Regions from separate parts of the Nocardiopsis codii genome, predicted to be linked through region 3. Evidence: predicted binding sites of a transcription regulator. Region 3 holds the regulator's gene; each other region holds the start of a gene.

What was found. The regulator LexA, encoded in region 3, represses DNA repair genes until DNA is damaged. The targets are predictions, from matches to a motif close to TCGAACANNTGTTCGA.
Region 1: the regulator LexA is predicted to act here: its motif matches at 3,633-3,648, upstream of Q8791_RS20215 (DUF6504 family protein).
Region 2: the regulator LexA is predicted to act here: its motif matches at 4,432-4,447, upstream of recA (recombinase RecA).

Annotation. Positions count from the first base shown of each region.
Region 1 covers NZ_JAUZMY010000020.1:138,019-143,781, forward strand. The annotation lists gene Q8791_RS20195 (glycoside hydrolase family 3 C-terminal domain-containing protein) at 1-743, shown strand, start outside; gene Q8791_RS20200 (ROK family transcriptional regulator) at 826-2,100, opposite strand; gene Q8791_RS20205 (GNAT family N-acetyltransferase) at 2,215-2,799, shown strand; gene Q8791_RS20210 (NUDIX hydrolase) at 2,880-3,350, shown strand; gene Q8791_RS20215 (DUF6504 family protein) at 3,661-3,921, shown strand; gene Q8791_RS20220 (AMP-binding protein) at 4,445-5,763, shown strand, end outside.
Region 2 covers NZ_JAUZMY010000001.1:91,873-97,635, forward strand. The annotation lists gene Q8791_RS00380 (S9 family peptidase) at 1-2,141, shown strand, start outside; gene Q8791_RS00385 (glyoxalase superfamily protein) at 2,212-2,544, opposite strand; gene recX (recombination regulator RecX) at 2,609-3,208, opposite strand; gene recA (recombinase RecA) at 3,201-4,319, opposite strand; gene Q8791_RS00400 (DUF3046 domain-containing protein) at 4,504-4,698, opposite strand; gene Q8791_RS00405 (DEAD/DEAH box helicase) at 4,777-5,763, shown strand, end outside.
Region 3 covers NZ_JAUZMY010000004.1:80,493-86,255, forward strand. The annotation lists gene Q8791_RS05690 (alpha/beta hydrolase family protein) at 1-643, opposite strand, end outside; gene lexA (transcriptional repressor LexA) at 839-1,558, opposite strand; gene nrdR (transcriptional regulator NrdR) at 2,219-2,722, shown strand; partial or broken gene Q8791_RS05705 (vitamin B12-dependent ribonucleotide reductase) at 2,874-5,370, shown strand.

The sequences.
Region 1 (5,763 bases), on a different contig from region 3:
CGCCGGAAGTCACCGTCGACGGCGGCCGGGTCACCGTCACGGTCATGGTGGCCAACACCGGGAGCCGCCCCGCCGACGAGGTCGTGCAGGTGTACACTCGCCAGCTGGCCTCCCGGGTGCGGACACCCCTGCGCGCGCTGCGCGGCTTCACCCGGGTCCGTGTCGAACCCGGCGGGGGCGCCGTGGCCGCGGTGTCGTTCGACGTGAAGGACCTCGCGCTCTGGGACACCACCCGCGACCGGTTCGTCGTGGAGGAGGCCCCGCGCGAGGTGCTCGTCGGGCGCTCCGCCACGGACGTGCGCGCCGGCGCCGCACTGAACGTCCCCGGGGAGGTCATCCCGCCCCGCGAGGCGTACACCCCGTGGTCCGCCACGGGGTACGACGAGGCGCGGGGCACGTCGCTGTGCCCGCTCACCCCCGAGCGCGGCGACGCCGTGCGCGCCCGGACCGACGGAGCCTGGGCGGCGTTCCACGACGTGGACCTCGGCGGAGGGGCCACCGGCTGCGACCTGTCGGTCAACGCCGAGCACGCCACCACCCTCCGCCTGCGGCTCGACGACCCCGGCGACGGTCCGACCCTCGCCGTCGTCGACGTCCCGGCGGGGAAGGACCGCTACGACTTCTCCGTGGTCCGCGCGTCCGCGGCCCCCGACGGCGTGCCCGTCCACGGCACCCGTGACCTCTACCTGGTGTTCGAGCGCGCGGGCACGGCGGTCGCCTCCCTCGGCCTCACCCGCGACTGACGGGCGGCGGTACCGGCCCCGGGGCCGGATTCCGGACCGGACCCCGGAGCCGGAATCCGCCCCGGGCCCGGCTCCGGGCGGACTACGCGTCGCCCGGGACCTCCGCGACCCCTGCGGCCCTCGGTGCGGGGAGCGGCAGCAGGCCGCCGTCCAGCGCGTGGATCATCGCCGCGGCCCCGCCCCGGGCCGCCGCGCTCAGCCCCAGGGCCGACAGCTCGATCCGGCAGCCGCCCGCACCCGGCGCGAACACGTTCGCCGCGATCTCCGCCCGGCAGTGGGGCAGCAGCCACGGCCCCATCGGCACGAAGTACCCGCCCAGCACCACCACGCTCGGGTTCGTGACGTTGACGAGCGTCGCCAACCCCCGGCCCAGCCAGGCGCCCGCCCGCTCCAGCGCGCCCACGGCCACCCGGTCACCGCTCCCTGCCCGCTCCACCGTCACCGCCACCAGTTCGGCGACGTCGCTCCCCGACAGGGCGCGGTCGGGAACCCGGTCCGGCACGGCGCCGCGCACGATCGCGCCGATCCCCGCCAGCGCCTCCAGGCAGCCCCGGCGCCCGCACGCGCACGCCGGGCCGTCCGGGGCGAGAGCCAGGTGCCCCACCTCGCCCGCGAACCCGCCCGCGCCCCGCAACAGCTCGCCGCCGGCGAGGATGCCGGCGCCGATCCCCACCTCACCGGTCACGTACGTCAGGTCCGGCGTGCCCGCGAAGGACCCCACCCGGTACTCCGCCGTCACGGCCAGGTTGGCGTCGTTGTCCACCTGGACGGGAACGTCCACGACCCCGGAGCCGCGCAGCAGTCCCGCCACCCGGTCCCGCAGGGGTACGTCCCGCCAGCCCAGGTTGGGGGCGTGGGTGACGGTGCCCGCCGGGGCGTCGATCAGACCGGGCACGGCCACGCCGACCCCCACCACGGCCCGCCCGCTCAGCTCCGGCGCCCCCACGGTCTCCCGCAGTGTGTCCGCGATGCGCCGCGCGCACGCCTCGGGCCCCGCCGATCGGGCGTCGAAGGCGACGTGGCGGCTCACCAGTTCGTCCCGCAGCAGGTCCACCGCGACCACCGACAGGTAGTCGACGTTGACCTCCAGGCCGACCGCCGCCACCGACGAGTCGTCCAACGCCAGCAGCACCCCCGGGCGCCCCACCCTCTGCCGCGAGGTCTCCCCCGTCTCCAGGACCAGGCCCCGCGCCATCAGGTCGGCGACCAGGCTGGACACGGTGGTCTTGTTCAGGCCCGTCGCCGACGCGACCGCCGCGCGCGAACACGGGGCCAGCGCGCGGACCGTGCGCAGCACGACGCCCAGGTTGGTCTCACGGACCGTCTGGAAGCTGACCGTTCCCGAACCGACCGTCACCGGGTCCCCCTCGCGTCGCGGCGCCGCCCGCCGTGCCCGGATCGTACAGGGGGCGCGGCGAGGGGGCGGAAACACGGTTGCGGGGCCCCGCGGTCCTCTGCTGGAATCCCGACCATGATCCCTCCCGACGTCTTCCGCGACCAGCCCGCACTCCACGGGACGAAGGTGCGTCTCGTCCCCCTCGACGCCGAGAGCGGCGAGGCCCTGGTCGGCCCGCTCGTGGACATGGACCCGGAGGTCCGCAGACTCACCGGCACCCACCGCGAGTTCACCGAGGACGCGCTGCGGCGGTGGTATGCCACCCGCCCCGACCACCACGACCGCGCCGACTGGGTGATCGTGTCCCGCGAGGACGGGGCGTCCGTGGGCGACTGCGCGCTCCTCGACCTCGACCCGGACAACGCCTGCGCCGCGTACCGGATCGCGCTCAACGACATGGCCTCCACCGGGAAGGGCTACGGGACCGAGGCCACCGACCTGGTCCTGGAGTACGCGTTCACGGTGGCCGGACTGCACCGGGTGGGCCTGGAGGTGTTCGCGTTCAACGCCAACGCCCGGAAGTCCTACGCCAGGTCCGGATTCGTCGAGGAGGGTGTCTGGCGCAAGCACCTGCGCTGGAACGGGGAGTGGCACGACGCCGTCCTGATGTCGGTCCTCGCCGAGGAGTACGCCGAGCTGCGCGCCTCACGGGGGCGCTGAGGGTCGTGCGCGGCGGGGTGGAGGCGGCCCCGTTCACCGGACCGTGCCCCGCCCGCGTCCGTTCTCGTAGGCTCGTGGGCATGCCCGTACCTGACTTCCTTCTCGCACTGCGCGACCACGTCGGCCACGGACTCCTCCCCCTCGTGGGGGTGACGGCGGTGGTGATCGGGGAGAACGGCGACATCCTCCTGCACAGGCGCGCCGACGACGGCCGCTGGGCCACCCCCGGCGGCATCCTCGAACCCGGTGAGCAGCCCGCCCGGGCGGTGGTGCGCGAGGTCAGGGAGGAGACCGGCATCGAGGTCGAGGTCGAACGGCTGGCCAGCGTGGTCGGCCAGGAGCCCCACACCTACCCCAACGGGGACCGGGTGCAGTTCCTCGACCTGGCCTTCCGCTGCCGTGCAGTCGGAGGGGAGCCCGACGCCGGAGGGGACGAGACCCTGGAGGTGCGGTGGTTCGCGCCGGACGCGCTGCCCGACATGCCGCCGCGCATACTCGCACGGATCGCGAACGCGCGGGAGGACGACCCCGCGCCGTACTTCCTGGTGTAGGCGGCCGGGGCCCGCGCCCCGGTCCGGGGGAGTTCCGGCACGGGGACCCCCGGCCGCCGCTCGCCTCCTCGTTCCCCGGCGAGCGCTCCGCGACCTCCGGCAACCCCGCGGGCGCCCGGATCGTGCCTGTTCCGGGGCTCCGCTCCGGTGTGTCACCGGAGGCGGTCGGGGTCGGCTGCGCGACACGCCGCGGACGGGTCCCCGCCCGCGCACGGTGCGCGCCTAGGGTGTTCCGCGTCCGACAGAGCCCGGCAGGGCGACCGTTCGAGATGATTGACTTTCTCGAACAAGAGTTCGATAGGCTGCCCGTGTGAGTCTCCTGAACGAACACATCGACGTACGTTCCACCCAGGGCGGGACCCCCGCCCAGTTCACCTGGCGCGGTCGCACCTTCCGGGTGCGCAGGATCATCGGCGACTGGCCCGCGCGCCCCGAGGTGCCCGGAGCACCCGCCACCCAGGTCCACCTGCTCCGCGTCTCGGCGGAATCCGAGGCGGGCGAGCCCAGCATCATCGACATCACCCGCGACGTCGCGTCCGACCGCTGGACGATGCGCCGGCAGTGGAGCTAGGGTCCGCCCGGCCGGGCCGCCATCCCCGGGGCCGCCATCCCCGGGGATGGCGGCCCCACTGCTGTCCCGCGCCGCCCGACCGCGCCCCCGTCCGGCCAGGGGTGCGGTCGGGCTGTTCCGTGCGCGGGAAATATTAATAATTCTTTAAAAGGCACATTTCCCTGATCGTGGTGTGGCGGCAGTCGATTCTCCCCCGGAGGGGCGCCCGGGAGCAGCCCTTTCGGCTGCGGCGGGCGATCGTAATATAAGTCCTGTGCGCCATGGTCGACTCCCTTCACGGGAGTCCCACCAGTCGCATGAGAAATCACCATGATTCCCTGTCGTCGCAGCTCAAGGGCTTTTTTCTCTGTTGTTCGGCGAGGTGTCGAGTGGTCGCCGTGAGGACCGGAGGGCGGGGGTCGGTGGTTGATTCTTCCCTCTTTCTGTCATAATTCCCTAACCCTCTTCCGTGGCCGATATGCGTGTATGTATGTTCTTGCCTGGCCGGTGAGAAGCGGCCCACGCGTCTTCGGAATGGGGAAACATGGCCACGCCTCGCATCTGGGAGTCCGTGCGGGAACACGCCCGCCGCTCACCGCACGCGGAGGCGCTGCGGTGGACGGGCGGGGCCCTCACCTACGGCGAACTGGTCGCGTCCGCCCGCGAGGTCGCCCGCGAGGCCGCCCCGGGCCCCGGCGGAGTCGGCATCGTCCGGGCCGACCGCGCCGGGGCGGCCGTCATCGCCGTACTCGCGGCGCAGGAGGCGGGGCTCCCCGCACTGGTCATCCCGCAGGAGGCCGGGGCCGGGTACGTGGAGGCCCTCCACCGGGACCTGGGCCCGAACACCGGGCAGGATCCGTACCGGGGATTCCGCCGGCGTCCCCCCGAGGCGCCGGCGCCCTCCGCGTCCGAGGCCTCCCCGGAGCGCGGGGGCCTCTGGACGACCACCTCCGGCTCGACGGGCGCACCGAAGATCGTCGCCCACGACCCCCACGGCATCGACCGCTTCACCGACTGGGCGCGCACCCGGTTCTCCCTCACCCCCGACGACGCCTCGCTCAGCCTCTCGCCCGTCAACTTCGACATCGCCACGCTCGACGTGTGGGCGGTCCTGCGGGCGGGCGGCCGCGTCGTGTTCGCCGCCCGGCAGGACCTCACCGACGGCAGGGCGCTGGCCGCCGCGATCGACTCCCACCGCGTCACCCTCGTCCAGGGGGTGCCGGTCGTGCTGACCCTCCTCGCCGGCGCGGCGGCGACGTCACGGTGGCCGCGCACGGTCGTCTCCACCGGCGACTTCTTCCCTCCCGACGCCGTCCCGGGCCTGGCGGCCGCGTTCCCCAGGGCCGAGCTGCTGAGCGTCTACGGCAGTACCGAGACCAACGACAGCTTCGTCCTCGACCTCCGCACCGCCGCACCGGGAGAGCTCGGCACGCCGATCGAGGGCGTCTCCCACAGGGTGGAGCCGGTGGCCTCCGGCGCGGCGGGCTCCTTCGGGGCCGCCGCCCCCGACGGTGCCGGCCGCACCGGAGAACTCGTCGTCTCCACGCCCTTCCAGGCCCTGGGGTACGCCAACGCGCCCAACGACGCCTGGCGCACCACCGGCGGTACCAGGGAGTTCCGGACAGGTGACCTCGTCACCGTCGACCCGGACGGAACCCTGCGCCTGATCGGGCGTGCGGACCGCCAGGTCAAGGTGCGCGGGGTCCGCGTCTCCCTGGACGACGTCGAGGCCGTGCTCAGGCGCCAGGACGGGGTCGTCGACGCCGTCGTCGCGGCCGTGCCCACGGCCGCGAACGACCGCGAGGTCGTCGCCGCCGTCCGGCTCCGGGCAGTCGGCGCGTCCTCGAACCTCGCCCTCCGCGC
Region 2 (5,763 bases), on a different contig from region 3:
CCTACGGCTCCTGGCCATCGCCCATCAGCGCCGGCGACGTCGCCCGAGGAGTGCGCCGGATGGCGTTCCCCTCCGTCGTGGGCGGCGCGGTCTGGTGGGAGGAGGGCCGCCCGGAGGAGGCGCGGACCACCCTCATGCGGCGTGACGCCGACGGAACGGTGACCGACCTGCTGTCCGCGCCCTGGAGCGCGGGCACGAGGGTCCACGAGTACGGGGGGCGTGCTTTCCTGCCCGTCCCCCGGCGTGACGACAAGGCCATCGCCCGTGTGGGCGTCGTGTTCTCCCAGTCCTCCGACCAGCGCCTCTACCTGCTGGAACGCGGAACGAGGGAGCCCGTCCCCCTCACCCCGGAGCCCGAGGCGCACGCTGCGCTGCGCTACGCCGACCCCGCGCTGAGCCCGGACGGGCGCAGCGTGCTGTGCGTGCGCGAGGAGCACACGGCGGACGGGGTGCGCCGGTCGATCGTCTCGGTGCCGCTGTCCGGGAGGGGCGCCCAGGATCCGTCCGCGGTGCGTGAACTGGTGTCCGGTGCGGACTTCTACGCCTCCCCCACCCCTTCACCCGGCGGCGGCCACCTGGCGTACGTGCGCTGGAACCACCCGCGTATGCCCTGGGACGGCAGCGAGCTGCGCGTGGGCGCGCTGGGCGAGTCGGGCCTGTCCGCCGAGTACACGATCAAGGGCGGCGTGGACGAGTCCGTGGTGTCCCCGGCCTGGGCGGACGACACTTCCCTGTACGTGGCGTCGGACTGGCCCGGCTGGTGGAACCTGTACCAGGCGGGCACGACCGGTCAGCCGATCGCGCTGTACCCCGCGGAGGAGGAGTTCCACGCGTCGCCGGGGCGGCTGGGCAACCGGTCGTTCTGCGTGCTGGAGTCCGGGAAGGTCGTGGCGCTGCACGGGCACGCCGACCTGACACCGAGCGTGTACGACCCCGACACCCTCGACCTGACGCCGGTCGGGACCGACCTGACGACCTGGGGGATGCTGGACACGGACGGGCACGCGGTGGTGGCGGTCGCCTCGTCCCCGACCGAACCCCCGTGTCTGGTCCGGCTCGACCCGGTCTCCGGCCTGGTGGAGGTGCTGCGCCGGGGCTCCGACGAGGCGCCCGACCCCGCCTACCTCCCCGTCCCGAGGCAGGAGCGGCTGCCCGGGCGCTACGGGGCGCCCGTGTACGCCAACGTGTACCCGCCGACCCACCCCGGCGCCGGCGCCGAGGGGCCCGCGCCGTACGTGGTGTGGGCGCACGGCGGTCCGGTGTCGGTGAGCACGTTGGAGTTCGACCTGGCCAAGGCGTACTTCACCAGCCGCGGGATCGGTGTGGTGGACGTCAACTACGGAGGATCCACCGGGTACGGGCGCTCGTACCGCAAGCGCCTGCACAAGGAGTGGGGCGTGGTGGACGTGGAGGACTGCGCCGCCGCCGCGCGGGCCCTGGTGGAGCAGGGGATCGCCGACCCGGAGCGGCTGGCGATCCGGGGGCCGAGCGCGGGCGGGTACACGGCGCTGATGGCGCTGACCGGGGACACCTTCGCGTGCGGGGTGTCGCTGTTCGGGGTCACCGACCTCCTGGGGTTCTCGGAGAGCACCCACGACTTCGAGTCCCGCTTCCTCGACTCCCTGGTCGGTACGCTCCCCGGGTTCGTGGAACGGTACCGGGAGCGGTCGCCGGTCAACCGTGCCGGGGAGATCGGCGCGCCGGTCCTGCTGCTGCAGGGGCTCGACGACCCCGTGGTCACCCCGGACCAGGCCTTCTCGATGGCGACGGCGCTGGGGCGCAACGCGACCCCGTACGCACTGCTGGAGTTCGAGGGCGAGGCGCACGGGTTCACGGCGGAGGACGTCCGTGTCCGGGCCCTGGAGGCCGAGCTGGCCTTCTACGCGCGGGTGTTCGGGTTCACAGCGGACGTCGCACCGCTGGAACTGGTGACCGCCCCGCCGGAGCCGCGCCCCGTACCGGAGCCCGAGGACGCCGAACCCTCGGGGGCCGACGCGGCGGTGGAGCCGCAGCCCGACGCGGACCCGACGGCCGGGGGCGCCGACGCCCCGCCCGAGTCCGCGGACACCGCCGGCCGGGACGGCGCGGGGGAACAGGCGGCGCATCCCGCGGAAACGGCCGGGCCCGTCGCCTCCGAGTGAGGCTGCCGGCGCCCTCGGACCGGCTCCGGCCCGCGTCCCCCGTCTCCGGGCGGGGTGCGCGGGGCGGGGGTCAGTCCTTCGGGGTTCCCACCCTCAGACGGTTGCCGTCGGGGTCGCGCAGCCGGGTCTCCCGTGCCCACGGCGCGTCCTCCACCGGGACACCGAACTCGGCGGCGACGGCGTCGACGTCCCGCACCCGCAGGTAGACCAGGGTGTCGGGGCGGGCGTCGCCCTCGTGCTCGGACAGGAACAGCCGGACCGGACCGCGGGCGACCTCGACGAAGGCCGGGAGACCGGGTTCGAACCGGTGCACCCACTCGGGGGTGAAGCCCAGGCGCCGGTACCAGGCCGCGGCCGCCTCCGCGTCGGCGACGCGCAGGATCGGGACGGCTTCCTCGTGCACGGGGCTCTCCTGGTGCGTGGTGGCGCGGACGGGGACGGCGGCCGTCCGGTCCGGCGCCGACCGGTCAGAGGTCGGGGTCGTACAGGTCGGCTTCGACGCCCTCGCGTTCGAGCTCCTCCCGGACGATCCGGTAGGAGAGCCCCGAGGCGTAGCCCTTGCGGGCGAGGACGCCCAGGGCGCGTCTGATGCGGACCTCACGGTCCTTGCCGCGGGTCGTGGCGAGGCGGCGGCGGGCCAGGTCGCGGGCGGCCTCCTCCTCGTCCTCGTCGCTCAGTTCGGCGACCGCCCCCTTGACGGTGTCCTCCTCCACGCCCCTGGTGCGCAGCTCCTGCGCGAGGGCGCGCCGGGACAGCCTCCTGCCGTGGTGGCGGGAGGACACCCAGGCGTGGGAGAAGGCCACGTCGTCGATCAGCCCGGCGTCGCCGAACGCGCCCAGGACGGCGTCGACGACCTCCTCGGGGAACTCCCGCCGGTGCAGCGCCCGTTCGAGCTGGGCGCGGGTGCGCGGGGAGTGGGTGAGCATCCGCAGGCACAGGGCGCGGGCCCGTGCCTCGGGATCGTCCCCGGGCGGGTTCGTCCCGCCCGGGGAGGTGTCTTCGGAGGTGTCCTCGGGGCGTCCGTCGTCGGACTGGCGCCGCCCCCTGGACCTGCTCCGGTCACGCATCCGGCGCGGGCGCCTTGGCGGTCTTGGCCGGGGCCCGCTTGGCGGGGGCCTTGGCCGAGGCGTCCGCGGACTCCTTGGCGGACTCGGCCGCGGGGCCGGAGGCGCTGTCGTCGCCCTTCACGGGGACGCCCAGCTTCTCCTTGATCTTCTTCTCGATCTCGTTGGCCAGGTCGGCGTTCTCGCGCATGAACGTGCGCGCGTTCTCCTTGCCCTGTCCCAGCTGGGTGCCCTCGTACGTGTACCAGGCGCCGGACTTGCGCACGATGCCGTGCTCCACGCCCAGGTCGATGAGGCTGCCCTCGCGGGAGACGCCGACACCGTAGATGATGTCGAACTCGGCCTGCTTGAAGGGCGGCGCGATCTTGTTCTTGACCACCTTGACGCGGGTGCGGTTGCCGACCGCGTCCGTGCCGTCCTTGAGCGTCTCGATTCGGCGCACGTCCAGGCGGACCGACGCGTAGAACTTGAGCGCCTTGCCGCCGGTGGTCGTCTCCGGGGAGCCGAACATGACGCCGATCTTCTCGCGCAGCTGGTTGATGAAGATCGCGGTGGTGCCCGTCTGGTGCAGGACACCGGCCATCTTGCGCAGCGCCTGCGACATCAGGCGGGCCTGGAGGCCGACGTGGCTGTCGCCCATCTCGCCCTCGATCTCGGCCCGGGGGACCAGGGCGGCCACCGAGTCGATCACGACGATGGAGACCGCGCCGGAGCGCACCAGCATGTCGACGATCTCCAGGGCCTGCTCACCGGTGTCCGGCTGGGAGAGCAGGAGGTTGTCGGTGTCGACGCCGATCTTCTTGGCGTACTCGGGGTCGAGCGCGTGCTCGGCGTCGACGAAGGCGGCGATGCCGCCCATCCTCTGCGCGCTGGCCACCGCGTGCAGGGCGACGGTGGTCTTACCGCTCGACTCGGGGCCGTAGACCTCGATGATCCGCCCCCGGGGCAGACCGCCGATGCCGAGCGCCACGTCGAGGGCGATCGCCCCGGTGGGGATCGACTCGATCGGCGGGCGATCATCGTCGCCCAGGCGCATGATGGAGCCCTTGCCGAACTGCCGCTCGATCTGCGCGAGCGCTGTGTCGAGAGCTTTGTCTCGGTCTCCAGATGCCACGGGATACCCCTGTTGTTGGGTGGATGCCTTCTTCTTCATGATGCGCACGACGCTACGCGGTCGATACGACAATCGCGACGTCCGACGTTCGCCTGTGGACAACCCACACTACCCGAACCTCTGTTCGATTTCGTGTGTGACTCGCGTACGAACCGGGGCTGCGGCGCGTCGGCGGCCCGCATCGTCACCGCACCGAGAACGGAAGGTCGAACGCGTCACACACCGCCCGCCACACCTCCTTCGGGCTCGCCCCGTCGGCGAGCGCCTGCTGGACCGTCCTGGAGCCGAGCCCCTCGATGACGTAGTCCTTGGCCAGGCTCTGCGCGTACGCCTCGCCGAACTGCCGGTTCATGTTGTTCCAGAAAGCAGTGAGTCTCATCGGGCCCAGTATCGGGGATCGGCGCGCCCGCCGCGCACCTTCCGCGGTTCTGTCGCCCGCGGCGGGCACACTGACGGGATGAGTCGTGCGCCCCATCCCCTCGAACGCTTCGGACCGGCCACGCGGACCTGGTTCGACCAGGCCTTTCCCGCCGGCCCCACCACCGCGCAGTCGGGCGCCTGGGAGTCCGTCTCGGAGGGGCGCAACACGCTCGTCGTGGCCCCGACGGGGTCGGGCAAGACCCTGTCCGCGTTCCTGTGGTCGCTGGACCGGTTGCTCACGGCCCCCGCTCCCGAGGACCGGTCCCGGCGGTGCCGCGTGCTCTACGTGTCCCCGCTCAAGGCGCTCGCCGCCGACGTGGAGCGCAACCTGCGCGTCCCCCTGGCGGGGATCGCCGCGGCCGCCGGCGCCGCCGGACAGGAGCTGTCCCGGGTCACCGTGGGCGTGCGCACCGGGGACACCCCCGCCGACGAGCGGCGCAGGCTCGCCACCCGCCCGCCGGACATCCTCATCACGACGCCCGAGTCGCTGTTCCTGGTGCTCACCTCGCGCGCCCGCGAAGGGCTGTCCGGGGTGGAGACGGTGATCGTGGACGAGGTGCACGCCCTCGCGGGCACCAAGCGCGGCGCCCACCTGGCGCTCAGCCTGGAACGGCTGGAGGCCCTGCTGGAGCGGCCCGCGCAGCGGATCGGCCTGTCGGCCACCGTGCGCCCGCCCGAGCTCGTCGCCGAGTTCCTCGGCGGCGCCGCGATCGTGTCCCCGCCCGACGCCCCCGGTCTGGACCTGCGCGTGGTGGTGCCCGTCCCCGACATGGAGGAACCCGACGCCCCCGAACGTGCGGTCCTCCCGCCCGACGCCCCCGAGGAGACCGGCGCCGAGGAGACGGGCGCGGAGATCGAGCCGGTCACCGGGGGTGCGCCCGCGGCGGTCGACCGGAGCGCGTTCCCCGACCGCCCCGAACCGGACCCGCGCGGCGGCGGGACCCGGCGGGGAGGGTCCATCTGGCCGCACGTCGAACGCCGGGTCCTGGACCTCGTCGAGTCCCACCGCTCCACGATCGTGTTC
Region 3 (5,763 bases):
GCCGGTCGAGGAGGTCCAGGTAGCGGGTGCCCGGAGGGGCGGCCAGCACCAGTGCGGGCGAGGGGTGACCGGAGCCGATGAGCCGGTGGGCGCGCAGGGCGTAGAGGGCGCCCTCGCTGTGTCCGACGACGACCACGCGCCGGGGGTCCACCTCGGGCTGCGCGAGCAGTTCCTCGTAGGCCGCCACGACCTGCCGGTCGAAGACCTCGGGATCCACGGGGGTGATCCTCCGGACGCCGCCGGGTCCGGTCTCCTCCTCGACCTGCGGGTCCGGACCGCTGCCGAACTTGTCGTAGCGCAGAGAGGCCACACCCGCGTCGGCGAGCACACGGGACAGGTTCTGATTGGTGTCGGCGTCGGGCCGCGCGGGAGCGTTGCCGTCGCGGTCGGTCGGGCCGCTGCCGGAGATGATGAGCGCACCTGGCAGCCGCTCGGAGGCGCCGTGCGGAGCGCGGAAGGACGCGGACACCTCGTGTCCGCCGCCCTCGAAGGTCAGCTCGCGCTCGACGCCGACGACCCCGGGCGCCTCGGCCCCGTCGACGTCGGCCGGAGCGCAGGCGGCGGTGGAGAGCAGGACGGCGAGGACACCGCCGACCACAGCGGCGCGCGGTCGGGCGACGGGGGAGGAGAGTGGTGTGGACACGGTTTCAGCCTAGCGGTCCCGCCGGACGGACCCCCGTCGTCCACAGGCCCCCCGGGGCGGGCGGAGGCGGTTCCCGGCCGGGGCCCAGCCCCCGGGCCCGGCGGGTTCGGGCGGGCGCCGGAGGGCACAGCACGGCGCCCCCGGTCCGTCGGGGACGGTGCCGGAGGCGCGGGCCGGGCTGTCGCCGGGGCCGGGTCAGACGCGGCGCATGACCGCGACGACCTTGCCCAGGACGGTGGCGGCGTCGCCGTTGATCGGCTCGTAGGCGTCGTTGCGGGGCATGAGCCACACGTGGCCGTCCTCCTCGCGGCGCAGGACCTTGACGGTCGCCTCGTCGTCCAGCAGGGCCGCCACGATGTCACCGTTGTTGGCGTCCTGCTGCTGGCGGACCACGACCAGGTCGCCGTCGGTGATGGCCGCGTCGATCATCGAGTCGCCGACCACGGTGAGCATGAACAGGCGGCCCTCGCCGACCAGTTGGCGCGGCAGGGCTAGCACGTCCTCCACCGACTCCTCGGCGAGGATGGGACCGCCGGCGGCGATCCGGCCGACCAGCGGAACGGCGGCGGCGCGCGAGGGGTCGATGTCCTCGGGGGTCACGGTCTGGCCGGTGGAACGGCCGGGGGAGCGCAGTTCCACGGCCCGCGGGCGGTTCTGGTCGCGGTGCAGGTAGCCCTTGCGCTGGAGGACCTTGAGCTGGTGGGCCACGCTGGAAGGGCTGGAGAGGCCGACCGCTTCTCCGATTTCCCTTATCGACGGGGGGAAGCCCCGCTCGCGCACATACCGCTGGATGCAGTTCAGGACACTCTGCTGTCGAGCGGTGAGTTTGGGGGCTTCGGGCGTGGATCCACCCGCGTTCCCCACTGCGGTGAGAACGGTGGCGGAATCTGCGGTTCCGGGATTCTCCTCCGGCACGGCCGGGCCTCCTCGGCATTCGGTTCGGTCAGGGCCTGATTGCGTGACTGGCCACCACCGGTTCGCGACCGTGCCGACCTGGGGTCCGCGTGATGGCGAAACCAGCGTGAAATCACAGTCAACATTAGACGTTGCGCACGGTGATATCAAACAAGCGTTCGAGGCCCCAGGCCATTGTCCCGTGTGTTTTCGCGGTCAATTTCCGGCCTCTACTGACGTGTGTACACGTGTTCACGTGGTGCTGTCCCCGGAATACCCGAACACGTGTCCCCCGGGGGAGGTTCCGGTGGGATGTGGGACTGGTCTCCCGAATCCCCGGCATCAGGGTGAAACCTCCTCGTGGGGAGCACTTCCGGGTGCGACAGGCCGCCGGGGGCAGCGGATGCCGAGGGCCCGCGCCGCTATTCTTGTCGTCGGCGCCGACCGCCCCCGGGGCGGACCGGCTCCCCTTCGGATCCCACCCCGTGCCGCCGCCGACCGCAGGCCTCCGCCGCCGCGTGCCCGTGTGCGGGACACGCCGGTCGCCGGGTTGCGGGGCACCCCTCACTAGGCCTAGGTTCGACCACAACATCTGGTGCTCTCATGGGATGGATTGCCCAGGAGTTGTGGTTTAGTAGAGGTACAGGGTGTCGATTCGGTGAGGGAAGCAGGTGAACCAGGATGCACTGTCCGTTCTGCCGCCATCCGGACACCAGGGTGATCGACAGCAGGTCCACGGACGACGGCGCGGCCATCAGGCGCCGCCGCTCCTGTCCCGTGTGCGAGCGCCGCTTCACCACGCAGGAGACCGTCCTGCTGATGGTCGCCAAGCGCTCCGGCGTCACCGAGCCCTTCAGCCGTACCAAGATCATCGCCGGGGTGCGCCGGGCCTGCCAGGGCCGTCCCGTCTCCGAGGACGCCCTCGCCAAGCTCGGCCAACAGGTCGAGGAGGAGATCCGCGGACGCGGCGTCGCCGAGGTGCCGGCCCATGAGATCGGCCTGGCCATCCTCGGTCCCATGCGGGACCTGGACGAGGTCGCCTACCTGCACTTCGCCAGCGTCTACCGCGGTTTCGAGAGCCTCGCCGACTTCGAGTCCGAGATCGCCAGCCTGCGTCGCGACCGCGAGTCCGAGGGCGCGGACGGGGCGCAGGCCCTCCCCGAGAGCAGCACCACCACCGGGTAGCGCCCCGCGGCCGGGAGAGGGTCGCGGGCGGGGCGCCGCCGGGGCGGTCCGGCCACCGTGGGGTACCCCTCCCGTGACCGGCCCGCCCGTTTTCCAAGGACACCGTGCACGGTTGGGCAGGCCGTGCCCATGAGGCAGGGGAGACTCCACGATGACGGAGACAGCCAGCGGACCGACGGGACGCAAGGGCAAGGGGAACCGCAAGGGGCTGAGGATCAAGCGGGTCTTCACGACCCCCGGGACCCACCCGTACGACGCCCTGGAATGGGAGCGCCGCGACGTCGTCATGACCAACTGGCGCGACGGCACGGTCAACTTCGAGCAGCGCGGCGTGGAGTTCCCCGCGTCCTGGTCCATGAACGCCACCCAGATCGTGGCGAGCAAGTACTTCCGCGGCGCCGCCGGCACCCCCGAGCGCGAGTGGAGCCTCAAGCAGCTCATCGACCGCGTCGTCGGGGTCTACACCGAGACCGGCGTCAAGCACGGCTACTTCGCCGGCGACGAGGACGCGGAGATCTTCGACCACGAGCTCAAGCACGCCCTCGCCAACCAGCTCTTCAGCTTCAACTCGCCGGTCTGGTTCAACGTCGGGACGACCTCGGCGCAGCAGGTCAGCGCGTGCTTCATCCTCTCCGTCGACGACACCATGGAGTCGATCCTCGACTGGTACAAGGAAGAGGGGATCATCTTCAAGGGCGGCTCCGGAGCGGGTGTGAACCTGTCCCGTATCCGCTCCAGCAAGGAGCTGCTGTCCTCCGGCGGCACGGCCTCCGGCCCCGTCTCCTTCATGCGGGGAGCCGACGCCTCCGCCGGGACCATCAAGTCCGGAGGCGCCACCCGCCGCGCCGCCAAGATGGTCGTCCTGGACGTCGACCACCCCGACATCGAGGAGTTCGTCGAGACCAAGTCCCGCGAGGAGCACAAGATCCGTGCCCTGCGCGACGCCGGCTTCGACGTGGACCTGGGCGGCGCCGACATGTTCAGCGTCCAGTACCAGAACGCCAACAACTCCGTCCGGGTCTCCGACGCGTTCATGCGCGCCGTCGACACCGGGTCCGAGTTCGGCCTGACGTCCCGCACCACCGGCGAGGTCGTCGCCACCGTGGACGCCAAGGACCTGTTCACCCGGATGGCCAGGGCCGCGTGGGAGTGCGCCGACCCCGGCATCCAGTACGACGGCACCATCCAGGACTGGCACACCAACCCCGAGACCGGGCGGATCAGCGCCAGCAACCCGTGCAGCGAGTACCTGTCCCTGGACGACTCGTCCTGCAACCTGGCCTCCATCAACCTCCTGAAGTTCCTGCGCGCGGACGACACCTTCGACGTCGAGAGCTTCACCCGGCTCACCGAGCTGATCATCACGGCGATGGACATCTCCATCACCTTCGCGGACTTCCCGACCGAGAAGATCGGTGAGACGACCCGCGCCTACCGGCAGCTCGGCATCGGCTACGCCAACCTGGGCGCCCTGCTCATGGCCACCGGCCACGCCTACGACTCCGAGGGAGGGCGCGCCGTCGCCGCCGCCGTCACCTCGCTGATGACCGGCACCGCCTACCGCCGCAGCGCCGAGCTGGCCGGGGTGGTCGGACCCTACGACGGCTACAAGCGCAACGAGCAGGCCCACAAGCGGGTCATGCGCAAGCACGCCGCCGCCAACGACGACCTGCGCACGGTGACCTCCCTGGAGGAGCCGATCCACACCGCGGCCACCCGCGAGTGGGCCGAGTGCCTCAAGGTCGGTGAGCGCAACGGCTGGCGCAACGCCCAGGCGAGCCTGCTCGCGCCCACCGGCACCATCGGCTTCATGATGGACTGCGACACCACCGGTATCGAGCCGGACTTCTCGCTGGTCAAGTTCAAGAAGCTCGTCGGCGGCGGCTCGATGCAGATCGTCAACCAGGCCATCCCGCGCGCGCTCGCGAACCTCGGCTACCAGGACGAGCAGGCCGAGGCGATCGTCGAGTACGTCGCCGGGAACGGCCACGTCGTGGACGCCCCCAGCCTGAGGCCCGAGCACTACGAGGTGTTCGACTGCGCGATGGGCCGCCGCTACATCAAGCCCATGGGCCACGTGCGGATGATGGCCGCCGTGCAGCCGTTCCTGTCCGGCGCGATCTCCAAGACGGTGAACGTGCCGGAGGACGCCGCGGTCGAGGACTTCGAGCACATCTACTACCAGGGCTGGAAGCTCGGCCTGAAGGCGCTCGCCGTCTACCGCGACAACTGCAAGGTCGGCCAGCCCCTGTCCACGGGAGGGTCCGAGGAGAAGGCCGAGGAGAAGGCGGAGCCGCAGACGCGGACCGTCGAGGTGGCCCGTCCCGTCCGCCGACGCCTGCCGAAGAAGCGGCCGAGCGAGACCACGTCGTTCTCCGTGGGCGGCGCCGAGGGCTACATCACCGCGGGCTCCTACCCGGACGACGGTCTGGGCGAGGTGTTCATGAAGCTCGGCAAGCAGGGTTCGACCCTGGCCGGGGTCATGGACGCGTTCTCCATCGCGATCTCCATCGCCCTCCAGTACGGGGTGCCCCTGGAGACCTACGTGGACAAGTTCACCAACATGCGGTTCGACCCCGCGGGCATGACCGACGACCCGGACATCCGGATGGCCCAGTCGGTGGTGGACTACATCTTCCGCCGCCGTGGCCGTCGACGACACCCTCATCGGTATCGTCTCCGAACGCGACGTCGTGCGGGGCCTGGAACGGCGCGGGCCGGAGCTGCTCACCGCGCCCGTCGCCGACATCATGACCGCGGACGTCCACACGTGCACCGCCGAGGACACGGTGGAGGACGTCGGCGAGGTCATGACCCTGCGCCGCTTCCGCCACGTCCCCGTCCTGACCGAGGGCAGGCTCGTGGGCATCGTGAGCATCGGCGACGTGGTCAAGAGCCGCCTCCGGGTCCTGGAGGAGGACCGGGCCCAACTGGAGGCCTACATCCACGGAGGCTGACGTCCGGCGGGCCGGAGCCCTCACGGTCCCGCCCCCCTCGTGGGCCGCCCTGTCCCGGTCCGACCCCCGGTCCGGGGCCTGGGG